Regions from separate parts of the Mesorhizobium sp. M1423 genome, predicted to be linked through region 2. Evidence: predicted binding sites of a transcription regulator. Region 2 holds the regulator's gene; each other region holds the start of a gene.
What was found. Region 2 encodes PhoB, which activates phosphate uptake and scavenging genes when phosphate is short. Its sites were predicted from a motif close to TGTCATNNANCTGTCAT; they were not measured.
Positions count from the first base shown of each region.

Region 1: the regulator PhoB is predicted to act here: its motif matches at 2,870-2,886, upstream of NKG95_RS19630 (PhoX family protein).
Region 3: the regulator PhoB is predicted to act here: its motif matches at 2,040-2,056, upstream of NKG95_RS01060 (alkaline phosphatase D family protein).

Region 1 is NZ_JAMYKU010000015.1:93,732-99,035, forward strand. It holds gene NKG95_RS19610 (SulP family inorganic anion transporter) at 1-927, opposite strand, end outside; gene NKG95_RS19615 (helix-turn-helix domain-containing protein) at 1,109-1,378, opposite strand; gene NKG95_RS19620 (phosphatase PAP2 family protein) at 1,697-2,398, opposite strand; gene NKG95_RS19625 (hypothetical protein) at 2,413-2,751, opposite strand; gene NKG95_RS19630 (PhoX family protein) at 2,953-4,944, shown strand; gene NKG95_RS19635 (GNAT family N-acetyltransferase) at 5,048-5,304, opposite strand, start outside.
Region 2 is NZ_JAMYKU010000001.1:457,054-462,357, reverse strand. It holds gene xylF (D-xylose ABC transporter substrate-binding protein) at 1-997, opposite strand, end outside; gene NKG95_RS02400 (ROK family protein) at 1,284-2,528, shown strand; gene phoB (phosphate regulon transcriptional regulator PhoB) at 2,538-3,227, opposite strand; gene phoU (phosphate signaling complex protein PhoU) at 3,244-3,951, opposite strand; gene pstB (phosphate ABC transporter ATP-binding protein PstB) at 3,984-4,787, opposite strand; gene pstA (phosphate ABC transporter permease PstA) at 4,784-5,304, opposite strand, start outside.
Region 3 is NZ_JAMYKU010000001.1:195,592-200,895, reverse strand. It holds gene NKG95_RS01065 (hypothetical protein) at 65-346, shown strand; gene NKG95_RS01060 (alkaline phosphatase D family protein) at 393-1,967, opposite strand; gene NKG95_RS01055 (MFS transporter) at 2,334-3,617, opposite strand; gene NKG95_RS01050 (TetR/AcrR family transcriptional regulator) at 3,700-4,305, shown strand; gene NKG95_RS01045 (hypothetical protein) at 4,403-4,993, shown strand; gene ppa (inorganic diphosphatase) at 5,011-5,304, opposite strand, start outside.

The DNA.
Region 1 (5,304 bases), on a different contig from region 2:
ATTGGCGAAGCCCTGCGCCACCAACTCGCAATTGGAGCGATGCCGCCTTCCGGTCATGCCGTCAGCGACGACGGCCGACAGCAGCGATTCGATCGCCCCGAGCAGCGCAAAGGCGATGGCGTCCGGCAGCACGTCGATTATCCTGTCGAGGCTGAGCGGCGGGAAGGCCGGCCATTGCAGGCTGCGCGGGATGCCGCCGAAGCGCGTGCCGATCGTTTCGGCCGGCATGGCGAGCAATGCCACGACGAGTGATGCCAGCCCGATGGCAATCAGCATGGCCGGCCACTTCGGCCGAAACCGCTTCAACAGCGCAATGGTGATGATGGTCAGTGCCGCCACCGCGGTTGCGGCGAGGTTGATCGTTCCGGCCGCCTCGCCGATGGCCATCAGCTTGGGCACCAGCGGCCCCGGTTCCTTGCCGGCGAGCTTCAGCCCGAAGAGTTCGACGATCTGGCCGGAGATGATGATGACGGCGATGCCGGCGGTGAAGCCGACGGTCACCGGATAGGGGATGAACTTGATGTAGGTGCCAAGCCTGAGATAGCCGATGGCAAGCAGGAACAGGCCGGCCATCATCGTCGCCAGCAGCAAGCCGTCGACGCCAACTCGCGCCACCGTCGCAGCCACCAGCACAATGAAGGCGCCGGCCGGGCCGCCGATCTGGAAACGGCTGCCGCCAAGCGCCGAGACCAGGAAGCCGCCAATGATCGAGGTGTAGAGCCCGCGCTCCGGCGTCACGCCTGAAGCAATGGCAATTGCCATCGACAGCGGCAGCGCCACGATGGCGACAGTCAGCCCGGCGATGGCATCCGCCTTGAAGTGCGCGAGCGTATAGCCCTCGCGCAGCACCGTCACCAGCTTCGGCGTGAACAGTTCGGAAAATGTCGGCCGTGCCGGTTGATGCACTGCCCGCCGGGTCTGATCCATCGAGTGCCTTCCCCATGAAACCAAGGAGGCGGCGGGATCGTCGGCAGGACTGTCGGCGGTCGCCGTCGCGACTTGGAGCGGCGTGCGTCCAAATCGACGCACAGGTACGCTCCAACACTTTTGAACCGCGCATTGGACTATCCGAAAATCGATTTCGATTTTCGGCGATGCGGCAGTACCGTCAGCCTTGCGGGTTCTGCGGCGTGACAGGCTTGAGGCGAACGCCCCTGCCGCCACGCTCGCTCGCCTGGTTGTCGCCGATCAGCTCGACCCCGGCCTCTTCAAGGGCCTGGATGACCTTCATCAGCGTATCGACCACGCCCCGGACCACGCCGTCGCTCGCTTCCATGCGCTGAATGGTTGGAAGCGAAACCCCGGCGCGCTCGGCGAGCGTCTTCTGATCGATGCCGGCCAGCGCCCTCGCGGCACGCATCTGCGCGGCAGTGATCATCGGCCAAAACCCCCGTCTGAGTCTGCGATATCACGTGTAATACCTTCATTATGATGGTTCAAGCATCATCTTGCATATGTGAAACATGCAGCACTCTTTGCCAGCCGATGCGCTAGCATGCTACAATTTCGGCATCGTTTGGCGGGACATCCATTGCGATCCCGATTTCACAGGCAACGACTCAAAAAGGATGAGCAGGTGAAGATATTCAATGCGTTGGCGACCTCGACAGCCTTGCTGTCGATGGTTTTCCTGCTGGCAGGCTGCGGCCATGGCCTGATCAACAGGCTGATTTGACCGCAAATCGACTGACATGAGTCAGGTGCCGCCGGCCCGCCCGAGCCATCGCTGCAGGAACCGGGCCGCAAGCCAGCACAGCATCGCCCAGGCAAAGCCGGCGCACCAGCCGGCCAATACGTCGGAGGGCCAGTGGACGCCGAGATAGATGCGGCTGATGCCGACCACCACCGTCGTCAGCACCGCCAGCCCGAGCACATAGATCTTCGTTGTCCGCCCGGGCAAAAACCGCGCCGCCATGCTGCCCAGCGTCAAATATGTCACCGCCGACAGCATGGCGTGGCCGCTCGGAAACGAAAGTGATGCCACGTCGGCGAGATGCGAGACCAGATCGGGGCGCGGCCGATCTATATCGAACTTGAGCACGCTTGACAGGACCTGGCCGCCCGCTACCGCGATGAACATGAGAAGCGCCGCGCCTGGCCTGCGGATGAGGAGCAGATAGACGATCATTGCTGCCGTGATCAGCACCAACACGCTGGCGCTGCCGAGGCTGGTGATGTCGCGCATCGCTCCTTCCAGCCACGCCGGTCCGATCGGATTGTCGGGTTGGCCGGCCTTGCGGAAGGCAAGCAGGATTTCGGTATCGAAGGCATGCGGCGTGGTGGCCCGCGCCATCTCCATTAGCTCCTCGAACCCCCACAGCCCGCCGGCAATGATCAGCCCGGCCAGCAGAACCGGGAACTCCAGCCAGTTGCGCAGTCTGCTTGCGGTCTTCTTCATCGGCCCGATCGCAGTTACAGCCTTTGCAGATAGGGTCCGAGCGTGATCAGCGCCACAGCTGCGATGGCAAGCACAATGCCGGTCGCCTGCAAGGCATTGACGCGCTCGCCGAAGAAGACCAGCGCCACCACATTCACCGACACCAGCTGGATCACCGCTGACAGGCTGAACGACACCGACATGCCGAATTCTCGGATCAGCCTCAGCATGATCAGATTGCCGAGCGAATAGAGCGCTAACGTCAGCACGATCTTGCCGAGGCTCGGCGCCAGTCCCCATTGCTTCGCCGCCGTCGCCGCCAGCAGGAAGATCACTGTCGAAATGCAGAGCTGCCCAAGTCCCCAGAAACTCACTTTTTGCTCCTCCCGATGCGGTCCTTACGCGCCTGCCGCAGCTCTTGTTTCCGAAGCGCCGGTCGCGGTCAAGCGGGCCGATGTTGGATACGAAATCGCAGCTGGCAATTAGCCGGCATGTCATCAAACTGTGACCTGCCGGCGATACCGGATTGGCCAGGCAAAACGCTCCAGCAATCCATCCAGCCAGAGGCAGGCCCTATGACCGAACATCGCACCCCTGACGCCCATTTCCGCACCAGCCTGCTCGAGGAAAACGATGGGCCAGGAGCCAATCCCAGCGACAACCGCACCATGGGTGAGATCATCGCCGCGCGGTTCTCGCGCCGCGGCTTCCTCAAGGGCTCGCTTGCCGTCTCGGCCATAGCCGCTACCGTCAGCCCGCTGGCGCTGATCACCGCCGACAACGCCCGCGCCGCCGAAGGCTCCGCCTTCGCTTTCGACGAGCTCGAGGCCGGCATCGACGACAAGCATCACGTTGCACCCGGTTATGACGCCGACGTGCTGCTGCGCTGGGGCGATCCGCTGTTCGCCGATTCGCCGGAATTCGATCCGACAAAACAGTCGGCGGAAGCCCAGGCCAGACAATTCGGCTACAACAATGACTATGTCGGTTATATCCCGATCGACGGCTCGGCCGAGCACGGCCTGCTGGTGGTCAACCACGAATACACCAATCCGCACCTGATGTTTCCGGGCCTCGTCACCATCGTCGATGGCAAAGCCAAGCAGGCGCCTCTCAGCAAGGAACAAGTCGACGTCGAGATGGCCGCGCATGGCGGCACCATTGTCGAGATCCGCAAGGAAGCCGGCAAATGGCAGGTCGTTCGCGACGGCAAGCTCAACCGCCGCATCACCTCCAACACCGAGATCGCGCTGTCCGGCCCCGTCGCCGGCCACGACCGCGTCAAGACCAGCGCCGACCCGACCGGCACGAAAGTCGTCGGCACCGTCAACAATTGTGCCGGCGGCGTCACGCCGTGGGGCACCTATGTCATGGCCGAGGAGAACATCCACGGCTATTTCTCGGGCGAGCTGCCGCAAGGCCACAAGGAAGCGGCCAATTACAAGCGGCTCGGCATTCCCGAAGGTGCTTATGAATGGGCAGCGCATTACGACCGTTTCGACATCGGCAAAGAGCCGAACGAGCCGAACCGCTTTGGCTGGATCGTCGAGGTCGACGTCCAGGATCCGACTTCGGTGCCGAAGAAGCGCACCGCAATGGGCCGCTTCAAGCATGAGGGCGCCGAATCGATCGTCGCCAAGGATGGCCGTGTCGTCTTCTACCTCGGCGACGACGAGCGCTTCGACTATGTCTATAAGTTCGTCACCACAGGCAAGTTCAATCCGGACGACCGCGCCGCCAATATGGATTTGCTCGACGACGGCACCTTGCATGTCGCCAAGTTCGCCGAGGACGGTTCGGTCGAATGGCTGCCGATCGTCTTCGGCCAAGGACCGCTGACGGCGGAGAACGGCTTTGCCAGCCAGGCCGACGTGCTGATCGAGACGCGCCGCGCCGCCGACCTGCTCGGCGCCACCAAGATGGACCGCCCTGAAGACATCCAGCCCAATGCCGCCAACGGCAAGGTCTATGTCATGCTGACCAACAATTCGAAGCGCAAGGCCGATCAGGTCGACGCCGCCAACCCGCGTGCCGAAAATGCCTTTGGCCACATCATCGAGATCGTCGAGGACGGCGGCGATTTTGCCGCCACCAAGGGCAAGTGGGAGGTGCTCTTGAAATGCGGTGATCCCTCGGTTGCGGCAGTCGGCGCCACCTTCTCGACTGCAACCACGGCCAATGGCTGGTTCGGCATGCCGGACAATTGCGCGGTTGATTCGGCCGGCCGCCTCTGGGTCGCCACCGACGGTCAGGGCCCGAAGGCCACTGGCCGCACCGACGGTCTGTGGGCGGTCGATACGGAAGGGCCGGCGCGGGCGACCTCAAAACTGTTCTTCCGCGTGCCGATCGGCGCCGAAATGTGTGGTCCCCTGTTTGCGCCGGACGACCAGACCGCTTTCGTTGCCGTCCAGCATCCAGGCGACGGTGGCGAGGACTGGGAGGCTTTCGGCCGTCCGTCCTACTATGAGGATTTGTCGACCCGCTGGCCCGACTTCAAGCCGGACATGCCGGTGCGGCCGGCGGTCGTTGCGATCACCAGGCAAGGTGGTGGCAAGATCGCGGTCTGACACGCAGCAAGGTCTTGCAGTCTCAAGGAAGGATTTCGGCGATACGAAATCCTTCCTTTCCCGATGCGGGATGCATCCATGCTACGCATTATGCGCCGACTAATCATTCGGTGCGCTGAACCACGGCCACATTCATTGTGCTTCGCAACCTGAAGCCAATGGACTCGTAAAGTCTAATGGCCGTGGCGTTGCTGGCATAGGCGTGGAGATAGGGAATTTCGTCGCGCGCCACTATCCGGTTTGCCACGAACAGGGACAACAGCTTGCCCAGGCCACCGCCGCGAAATTCCGGATGTGAGCACACCCCGCTGAGTTCGGTATAGCCAGGTTGCTTCATGCGCTCGCCGGCCATCGCCGCAA
Region 2 (5,304 bases):
CCTCTTCTTTCTTGATCCAGCCGGCGTCGATGACGACGTTGAGGTTGTCCTTGGTGATGGCGACCGGGGTCAGGAACAGGGACTTTACGGTGTTGCCGCCGGGCGTGGTGAAATCCTTCACGCCGGCAATGTCGGTCATCTGCTTGCCGTCGGCCAATTGCGAGGCGATCTCGGCGGCGTTCTTGCCGAGCTCGCGCGCGTCCTTCCACACCGAGACCGTCTGTGTGCCGAGCGCGATGCGATTCAGCGCGGCGTGGTCGCCGTCCTGGCCCGAGACCGGAACCGATCCAGCCAACCCTTGCGCCGTCAGTGCGGCGACGACGCCGCCGGCAGTGCCGTCGTTAGCGGCGACCACCGCATCGACCTTGTTGTCGTTCGCGGTCAGGAACTGTTCCATGTTCTTCTGGGCGTTGGCCGGCAGCCAGCCGTCGGTATAGGCCTCGCCGACATTCTTGATCTTGCCGCTGTCGATGGCGTCCTTCAGCACTTCCATCGAACCGGCAAAAAGGAAATCGGCATTCGGATCGGCGCCCGAGCCCTTGATGAAGACATAGTTGCCTTCCGGCTTCACCTTGAACACGTCGCGGGCCTGCATGCGGCCGACTTCCTTGTTGTCGAAGGTCAGGTAAAAGACGTCCTTGTTCTCGATCAGCCGGTCGTAGCCGACAACCGGAATACCTTCGTCCAGCGCCTTCTGCACGGCCGGCCCTATCGCCGAGGCGTCCTGCGCCAGGATGATCAGTGCGTTGGCGCCCTGCGAGATCAGGCTCTCGACGTCGGTGAGCTGCTTGCCGGGGTTGGACTGTGCGTCGGCGGAAATATACTTGTCGCCTGCGGCCTCGATGGCCGCCTTCATTGCGGCTTCGTCGGTCTTCCAGCGCTCTTCCTGGAAGTTCGACCAGGAAACGCCGATGACCTTGTCCTTAGCCTGCGCCACCGACGCAAGCGCCAGCGTCATGGCGACACCCGCCAGAATGGCGGTCGTGAATTTCTTCATCATATCCTCCCTGCGCCGCGTACGGCGTGACCAATTGGCCCCAAAGGCCAGCTTAGAGGCGCTAATTTTTTCGAGCCTCGAAAAAATACTGGCCCGATCTCCCGCTGCTGTCAACATCGATTCTGATGGATTTTGATGTTGCTGCGAGTTTTTTCGAGCTTCGGAATAAACGATGACAGCGCCACCTGCATCTGACACTATTTGCCTCATCTGACACTATTTGTCGGCATTACCGACGGCTTCCGGTTCATGAGCGGCCGCGGCAAACCGGGAGGAAAGCAAAACGATGTCGGTCGGAATCCGCCATGACGATTTGCGCCGGCGCAACCGGGCGATGGTGATCTCGGCCGTGCGCCGGGCCGGCCAGCCATCGCGTACGGAGATCGCCGCAACCACCGGCCTCAGCCATTCGACCATATCGGCGATCTCCTCCGACCTGATACGGGAAGGCATCCTCGCCGAGAGCAAGGCAAGCGAACCCGTTTCGTTGAAACGCGGTCGTCCGCAGGTCGGCCTTGCCCTCAATCCGGAAGCGGCGGCGGTGCTGACCGTGGTGTTGTCGCTGAATTTCCTGTCGGCCGCCATCATCGACTATGCGGGGCAGGTGGTCGCCGAGGAACAGCGCCGGCTGGACACGCTGACCATGCCGCGCGACGAACTGATCCGCGAATGCATGGCCATCGTCCGGCGCCGGCTGGAGGATCCAGACCTTGACGTCCGCCGCGTCGCCCGCATCGCCTTGGCGATTCAGGGAATTACCGACTCCCCTGCACGCGCCATGCTGTGGTCGCCGATCACGCCGCAGACGGACATCGACTTTGCCGACATGCTGGAAGATGAATTCGGCATCCCGGCCACGGTGGAGAACGACTGCAATATGATGGCGGTGGCTTTGCGCTGGCGCGATCCGGATCGCTATCGCGACGACTTCATCGCCATCCTGCTTTCGCACGGAATCGGCATGGGGCTGGTGCTCAAGGGCGAGCTGTTCACCGGCACACACTCCTCGGGCGGCGAGTTTGGCCACATGATCCATCGTCCGGGCGGCGCACTCTGCCGTTGCGGGCGGCGCGGCTGCATCGAGGCCTATGCCGGCAATTACGCCATCTGGCGCAACGCCACGCAGATGAGCGAAGACAGCCAACCGGTCGCCGACGTCAGCGACGCCGACATGCGCGCGCTGGCGGTTCGGGCGCGCGAGAAGGACGGGCCGGAACGCGAAGCCTACCGCAAGGCCGGCGAAGCGCTGGGTTTCGGTCTCGGCTCGCTGTTCGCGCTGATCGATCCGGCACCGGTTGCGATGGTCGGCGCCAGTGCCGCCGCCTTCGATCTGATCGAGCCGGCCTTGCGCAAGGCCATCGCCCAGACCGCCGGCGGCCAGCATTCGGGCTCGATCTCCTTCGATACCGAGCCGAACGAATTGCCGCTGATCCGCGAAGGCTGTGCAATGCGGGCGTTAAGCTTCGTCGACCAGCAGATTTTCGCGCCGGGCGCGCAAATGAGGCCCGGCGTCAGAAAGAACGTAGCCTGACTGGGCGGGTCAATCTTCCCTGATCGCGTAGCCGGCACCGCGGATGGTGCGGATGACATCAGGCATGCGGCCGTTGTTGACGGCTTTGCGCAGCCGCCCGACATGCACGTCGACGGTGCGTTCGTCGATATAGATCGTCTCGCCCCAGACATTATCGAGTAACTGGCTGCGCGAGAAGACGCGGCCCGGATGCCGCATCATGAATTCGAGCAACCGGAATTCGGTCGGCCCGAGCCGGATCTCGGTCTTCTTGCGATACACCCTGTGCGATTCGCGATCGAGCACGATGTCGCCGACCTTCAGCACGCTGGACAGCACTTCCGGCTTGGCGCGGCGCAGCAGCGCCTTGACCCTGGCCATGAATTCCGGTGTCGAAAACGGTTTGACCAGATAGTCGTCGGCGCCGGTCGAAAGACCGCGTACCCGGTCGCTCTCCTCGCCGCGCGCGGTCAGCATGATGATCGGCAGCCGTTCGGTTTCGGGGCGCACCCGCAACCGGCGGCAGAGCTCGATGCCGGAAACCGCTGGTATCATCCAGTCGAGCACCAGAAGATCGGGCACATTCTCCTGCAAACGGATCTCGGCTTCGTCGCCGCGTGTCACCACCTCGACCTGGTAGCCTTCGGATTCGAGATTGTAGCGGAGCAGCACACCCAACGGCTCCTCGTCCTCCACCACCATTATGCGTGGTGCGATCATCGGCTGGGCACCCCCATCATGTCGCCGGTGCGGACATTGTCGTTTCGTCTTGCTTCGGACGATTGACCGGCAATTGCTCGCCGGTCAGCACATAATACGCATTTTCGGCGATGTTGGTGACATGGTCGCCGATCCGCTCCAGATTCTTGGCGCAGAACAGCAGATGCGTGCAAGCGGTGATGTTGCGCGGGTCTTCCATCATGTAGGTCAACAGCTCGCGGAACACCGACGTGTATTTGACGTCGATACGCTCGTCGGCGGCGCGCAGCTTGGCCAACGCGGCTGCATCGCCTGCAGCATACTCCTCGATGACGCCCTGCACCTGGATGAGCACCAGCTGCGCCATCGCATCGATGGAATGCGATAGGTCGCGCGGCGTGACGCTGAGGCCGACCGCGCTCACACGCTTGGCGATATTCTTGGCAAGGTCGCCGATGCGTTCGAGGTCGCCGGCCATGCGGATCGCCCCGACGACATGGCGCAGATCGTGGGCCATCGGCTGGCGCTTGGCGATCAGGGTAATGGCGCGGTCGTCCAGTTCGCGTTGACGCGCATCCATGATGGCGTCGTCGGAGACGACGCGTTGCGCCAGCACGTTGTCGGAATTCAACAGGGCCTTGGTCGCCCCGCCGACCATCGAACCGGCGAGGTCGGCCATGTCGCGGATCAGCTTGCTGATCTGCTCGAGATCCTCGTCGAAAGAAGCGACTGTGTGTTCGCCCATGGTCCTGTCCTCATATGCGTGATCGGAACGGCTCAGCCGAAGCGGCCGGTGATGTAATCCTGCGTGCGCTTCTCGCGGGGCGACGTGAAGATCTTCTCGGTCCGGTCGAACTCTACCAGTTCACCCAGATACATGAAGGCGGTCTGGCGCGATACGCGCGCCGCCTGCTGCATGTTGTGGGTGACGATGACGATCGTGTAGTCGGCTTGCAATTCGTCGATCAGTTCCTCGATCTTGGCGGTCGACAGCGGGTCGAGTGCCGAAGCCGGCTCATCGAGCAGAATGACTTCCGGCTTCACCGCCACGGTGCGGGCAATACAAAGCCGCTGCTGCTGGCCGCCTGACAGGCTCAAGCCGCTGGCGTTGAGCTTGTCCTTGACCTCGCCCCACAGCGCGGCCCGCTTCAACGCTTGTTCGACGCGGCCGTCCATTTCGGACTTGCCGAGATTCTCATAAAGCCTGACGCCGAAGGCGATGTTCTCGTAGATCGACATCGGGAACGGCGTCGGCTTCTGGAACACCATGCCGATCTTGGTCCTCAGGAGATTGAGATCCTGCGAGCGGTCGAGAATGTTCTTGCCGTCGAGCAGCACCTGGCCCTCGGCTGTCTGCTTCGGGTAGAGTTCGTAGATGCGGTTGAACACACGCAGCAGCGTCGATTTCCCGCAGCCCGAAGGGCCGATGAAGGCAGTGACGCTGCGCTCGGGCAGCGACAAGGTGATGTCCTTCAACGCCTTGCTCTGGCCGTAGTAGAAGTTGAGGTTCTTGACCTCGATCTTCGTCTTCTCGGCGACCGTTTCGGTCATCGTCATGTCCGGGGACAACATCTGTGTCATCTGTCCTCTCTGCGTCCGGTAAGGCTGCGGGCGAGGATGCTCAAGCCCAGAACCGTCAGGGTGATTATGAGTGCGCCGGTCCACGCCAGTTGCTGCCATTCCTCATAAGGGCTGAGAGCGAACTGGAAGATGGTCACCGGCAGGCTGGCCATCGGCGCGTTGATATTGCTGCTCCAGAACTGGTTGTTGAGCGCGGTGAAGAGCAGCGGCGCCGTCTCGCCGGAAATGCGTGCTATCGCCAGCAATATGCCGGTGACGATGCCGGACAATGCGGCGCGGTAGGCGACCGAGCGGATCACCACCCAGCGCGGCGCGCCGATCGCGGCGCCGGCTTCACGCAACGCGTTCGGCACCAGGTTGAGCATGTCTTCAGTGGTGCGCACGACCACCGGAATGACCAGGATGGCAAGCGCAACGGCGCCGGCTATGGCCGAGAAATGTCCCATTGGCCGCACCATCAGTTCATAGACGAACAAGCCGATGATGATCGACGGCGCTGACAACAGGATGTCGTTGA
Region 3 (5,304 bases), 260 kb from region 2:
CTTGGTGTGAAGTGGAATTATTAACCAAGGCGGAACCTTTCATGGTCCGGGCAGTTCGAATTTCATGATCGACGCAGGCAGCAGACTCCGGCCGATTTTGGCATGTAGCGCACTCGCCGTCCTCCTCGCGGCAGGCGCGGCGCAGTCGGCCGCGTCGTTCAAGGAGACGCGGACTGCCCTGCCGTCCGACAAGCGGTCGGCGGAGCAGCTTTTTGTCGATGCTCCCGATGGCGTCGACCCGGTGGTGACCGGGCCAGTCAGCGCCGCCTTCAAGCAAAGGCAGCAAAATGCCGGATGCGACAGCGCCGTCTGGCCCAACATTCCCGTCGTCTGCTATCCCGATTGATACACGTCCTACCCTCGGGCTGGCCCGAGGATAATGGTGCAGTCGCTCACGCCGACCGCACCGGATCGAGCGTGACCTTGTAGAGTTCGCTGTCGTCGCGATCCATCAGCCGCACCGTCAGCTGCTCTGTAGCGCCATCGATATCGACAAGTCCGAAGAACTGCAGGCCGGCCGACGGCGGCAGGTTCTGACCCTGCTCGGCAGTCGGTGCCTTGATGAACTTCAGCTCCGGGCCGAAGGTCATGTCGAAACCATTCGGTCCGAATGTGCCTGAATGGATCGGACCCGAAACGAATTCCCAGAACGGATTGAAGTCCTGGAACTGCGCCTTGTCCGGATTGTAGTAATGCGCGGCCGTGTAATGCACGTCTGCGGTGAGCCAAACGGTATTGCTGATGCCCGCGTTCTTTATATAGCGAAGAAGGTCGGCAATTTCCAGCTCGCGCCCCTTGGCCGGGCCATTGTCGCCATTGCTGACTGCCTCGGCCCCGACCTTCTTGGTACCGTCATTCCAGACCACGAGGCCGAGCGGCATATCGGCGGCGATGATTTTCCACGTCGCGTTGGAATTTGCCAGCTCACGCTTCAACCACTTGATCTGCTGTTCGCCGAGGATGCGCGATTCAGGCGTCATCGTCTCCTGCATGTCGGGACCGTTGGGGCCGCGGTAGGAACGCATGTCGAGGAAGAATACATCGAGCAGCGGCCCATAGGCGATCTTGCGGTAGACGCGGCCCGGCTCCGACGGTTCGTAGCGGATCGTCGTCATCTCGTGGAAGGCGCGCGCAGCACGTGCCGCCAGCACATGGATCGATTTTTCGGTGTAGCGGTCGTCGGCGGTCAGGTCCTTCGAGTCCGACCAGTTGTTCAGCACCTCATGGTCGTCCCACTGATAGAAAGTCGGGCAGATGGCACTGAGCGCAAGAACGTTCTTGTCCATCATGTTGTATTTCCACTGCGCCCGGTATTCGTCCAGCGTCTCGGCAACCTTGCGCTTTTCGTCGATCAGCACCGTGTTTTTCCACTTGCCGCCATTGGGCAGATCGACTTCGTCCTTCATCGCACCATCGGCATAGATCGTATCGCCCGAATGCAGGAAGAAATCGGGCGTGTGCTTGGCGATCGTGGCGTAGGTCTTCATGCCGGTCTCGTCGATGCCCCAGCCTTGGCCGGCGGTGTCGCCCGACCAGGCAAAGCGGATGTCGCGCTTCGAGGCAGGTGCCGTGCGGAAGCGGCCGACGATCGGCTCGGAAACGGCGTTGATGTCGGCAAGATCGGCCGCGACCATGCGGTAGAAGATGTCCTGGTCGGAGGCGAGATCGGTGAGCAGGCGCTTCACCGTGTAATCGCTGGCCGGCGAGGTATCGAGCGGCGCCAGGCGGACGGCATTGGCGAAGCTTTCCGTAGACGACACTTCGAACATGACGCGCGACGGCCGGTCTGTGCGCGTCCAGACCATGCCGCTGGTGGCGTCGACGTCGCCGGACTGGATGCCATGGGTGAAGGCCGGGCGCTGATTGGCGCGCGAGTAATAGGGAAGCGCAAGGCCCGACGCGCCGACCAGGCCAACGGCGCTGGCCGACGTGACGAAAGCGCGCCGCGTCATTGAAATCTTGTTCATGGCTGTCTCCTGGATGGCGTTGAACGTCGCCGCCAAGCTCCAGCTTCAATGTTTCAGGCACATTTCGAAACGATGAAGGTTTTCTGACATCGACAAGCGGGAAGGCTGGACCGCTCGGCGGCGAAGCTGCTGATCTCCCCCCTTGCGGGTCCCTTGCGGGGGAGATGGCCGGCAGGCCAGAGGGGGGCGCTGTCCCGCCGACGTACAAATCAGAAAGAAATCAGACGGAGCAGCGGAGTTTGGGCAGAACATTGCGTAAAGTCGGAGGCTGGCGAACCTTCGCGCCCCCTCTGCCCTGCCGGGCATCTCCCCCGCGAGGGGGGAGATCGGCAATTTGGCCGACGGCATCTCTCCTGCAACGAGAAGCTATGCCGCCTGCGGTTCAGGATCGAACGCCGGGCGGCTGGTGTTGATCAGCAGCGAGATGCAGGCGGCGGCTATTGCCGTCATGCCGGCGATCAGGAAGGCAAGCTCGTAATTGCCCTGCAACTCACGCATAGTGCCACCGAAAAAGGCCGCTGTCGCTGCGCCGACTTGATGGCCGGCGACGATCCAGCCGAAGACGATCGGCCCGCTGCGGTCGCCGAACGCCTCGTTGGAAAGCCGCAGCGTCGGCGGCACTGTGGCGATCCAGTCCAGTCCGTAAAATACGGCGAAGATGATCAGGCTGGTCGCCGAGAAGCCGGAATAGGGCAGATAGATCAGCGACAGGCCGCGAATGCCGTAATAGATGCCGAGCAGCTTGCGCGGGTCGAAACGGTCGGTGAGCCAGCCCGACAGCGTCGTGCCAATAAGATCGAAGATACCCATCATCGAGAGCAGGCCCGCGGCCTGCACTTCGCCGATGCCCATATCGCCGCAAAAGGCGATCAGGTGCGTGCCGACCAACCCGTTGGTGGTGAAGCCGCAAACGAAGAAGGTGGCGAACAGGTACCAAAACACACGCGTACCGGCGGCGCGGCGCAACGTGCTCAGCGTATGCGCGAGGAAATTGCCTTGCGCGGCCGGCGGCGCGGGCGGCACATCGTCGAGCTCGGCGCCATAGCGGACCATGCCGATCGCGGCCGGACGCTCCGGTACCAGCATATAAACCAGCGGCACCAAGGCGGCGGTGGCCACGGCAATGGCAATGGCGACCGGCTTCCAGCCGCCAGACTGGGCGAGCGAGGCGAGCAGCGGCAGGAAGACCAGCAGCCCGGTGGCGCTGGACGCCGACATCAGTCCCATCACAAGGCCGCGATTGGTCTTGAACCAGCGGTTGACGATGGTGGCGCCGAGCACGGTGGCGACGGCGCCCGAGCTGATGCCGGAAAACACGCCCCAGGTGAGGAGCAGATGCCACGGCTTGGTCATCAGCAGGCTGAGCGCGGTCGATCCCGACATCAACAGCAGCGCGGCAAGCAAGGTGCGGCGCAGCCCGATCCGCTCCATCAGCGCCGCGGCAAACGGCCCAGTCAGGCCATAGAGGAAGATGCCGGTGGCCGCGGCCAGCGAGACGACGTCGCGCCGCCAGCCGAAACTATTCTCCAGCGGCAGCATCATGACTGCCGGCGCCGAACGCAGGCCCGCGGCGATCAGCAGGCAGAGGAAGATGACGGCGACCACGACGAAAGCGTAGCGCTGGCCAAACGGGCGGGATTGAGCTATCATGTTACTGACCGGTACGTTTCAGATGTGCGGAACATACGTACCGACCGGTAACATTGTCAACCAGGCAATCGGCAAACCAGACATGAAAAGCATTGAACCAACGATCAAGGAGAATGGCGCACCGCTGCCTCGCGCCGCCGAACGGATTCTCCAGGTGGCGCGCGACCTGTTCTACCGGCAAGGCATCAGGGCGATCGGCGTCGACGAGATCGTACGGCGTGCCGGCGTCACCAAGCCAAGCCTCTACCGCAGCTTTCCGTCCAAGGATGAGTTGGCCGCATCCTATCTTCGGCACTATGACCTCGAATTCTGGGAGCGCTTCGACGAGGCGGTGAATGCCCATCCCGGCGATCCGCGCGCGCAGATCGTCGCCTTCCTGACGCGTGTCGGCAAGCGCACGCAAAGGCCCGACTATCGCGGCTGCGGCATGACCAATGCCGCGGTCGAATATCCCGAACACGGCCATCCGGCCCGCGTCGTGAGCGAGGCCAACAAGCAGGAATTGCGCCGGCGCCTGCGTGCTATGGCGGCGGCGATGGGCGCCGGCGACGCCGACACGCTGGGTGACGGGCTGCTGCTCCTGATCGAGGGAGCCTATATCAGCGGCCAGTTGTTCGGTGCCGGCGGACCGGCGCAGTCGGTGGCCCGCAACGCCGATCTTCTGATCGAGGCAAGCTTGAGGAAATAGCGTTCCGTTTACCAGGTCACTGTGAGCAGCCTGACTTCGTCTAGGCTGCTGCTGAATTTGACGGTACGCTGCGGCAGCCCGAACGGAGTTGTCCGCCATGCGCGCTCTTTTGATCCTGCTTGTCCTCGCCGGTTTCTGCCAGGCGGCCCGGGCTGGCGACATATCCAGCGTCTATACCGATCTCGTCTGGGAGAAGGACTGCGTGACTTATGCCCAGGCGGAGGAAGGCGACGGCGACTGGGCCGACCTCGCCTGTTCGGGCTATGGCGGCTACCCGGTGATGGTTTCCTATGACGACGCGCGGGAATCTCTGTTCTACGGGTTTCCACCTGGCGACATGACCACGGTCTGGGAAAGCTTTTCCGGCCTCAACTCGGCTGGACCCAAAGTCGAGTGGCGTATCGAAACCAAGGGCGATATGGCCGTTCCTTTTGCAGTCATCCATCGTCGCTCGATCAGCGATAGCGAGGGCGAGAACAAGTCGACGGAAGTGCTGATCGTCGCCAAGGTTGCCCAGCCTGGCGCCCACGAAGGCTGCACGATCGCTCTTGTGCTCGCCACCGGCAATCCCGCCGCCAACGATCAGGCGCGTAAGCTTGCCGACGAGAAGGCACGCACCTTCGCCTGCGGCAAGGACAAGCGTGTGATGCTGGGCAACACGCCCGATTTCGGCCGCGTCGATAACTGACTATTTGCGCCCGTCAATTACTTGCGCTTGGCCCGCTCGATTGCCTCGACGATCATCTTCTTGGCATAGGCGGCATCGTACCAGCCCTCGATCTTGACCCATTTGCCGGGTTCGAGATCCTTGTAGTGCTCGAAAAAATGCTGCACCTGCTGGCGGGTGATATCAGGCAGCTGCGTGTATTCGTGAACGTCCTCATAGCGCAAGGTCAGCTTGGGCGAAGGAACCGCGATGACCTTCTCGTCCTGGCCGGCATTGTCCTCCATCACCAGCACGCCGATCGGCCGCACATTGATGACGCAGCCCGGCACCAG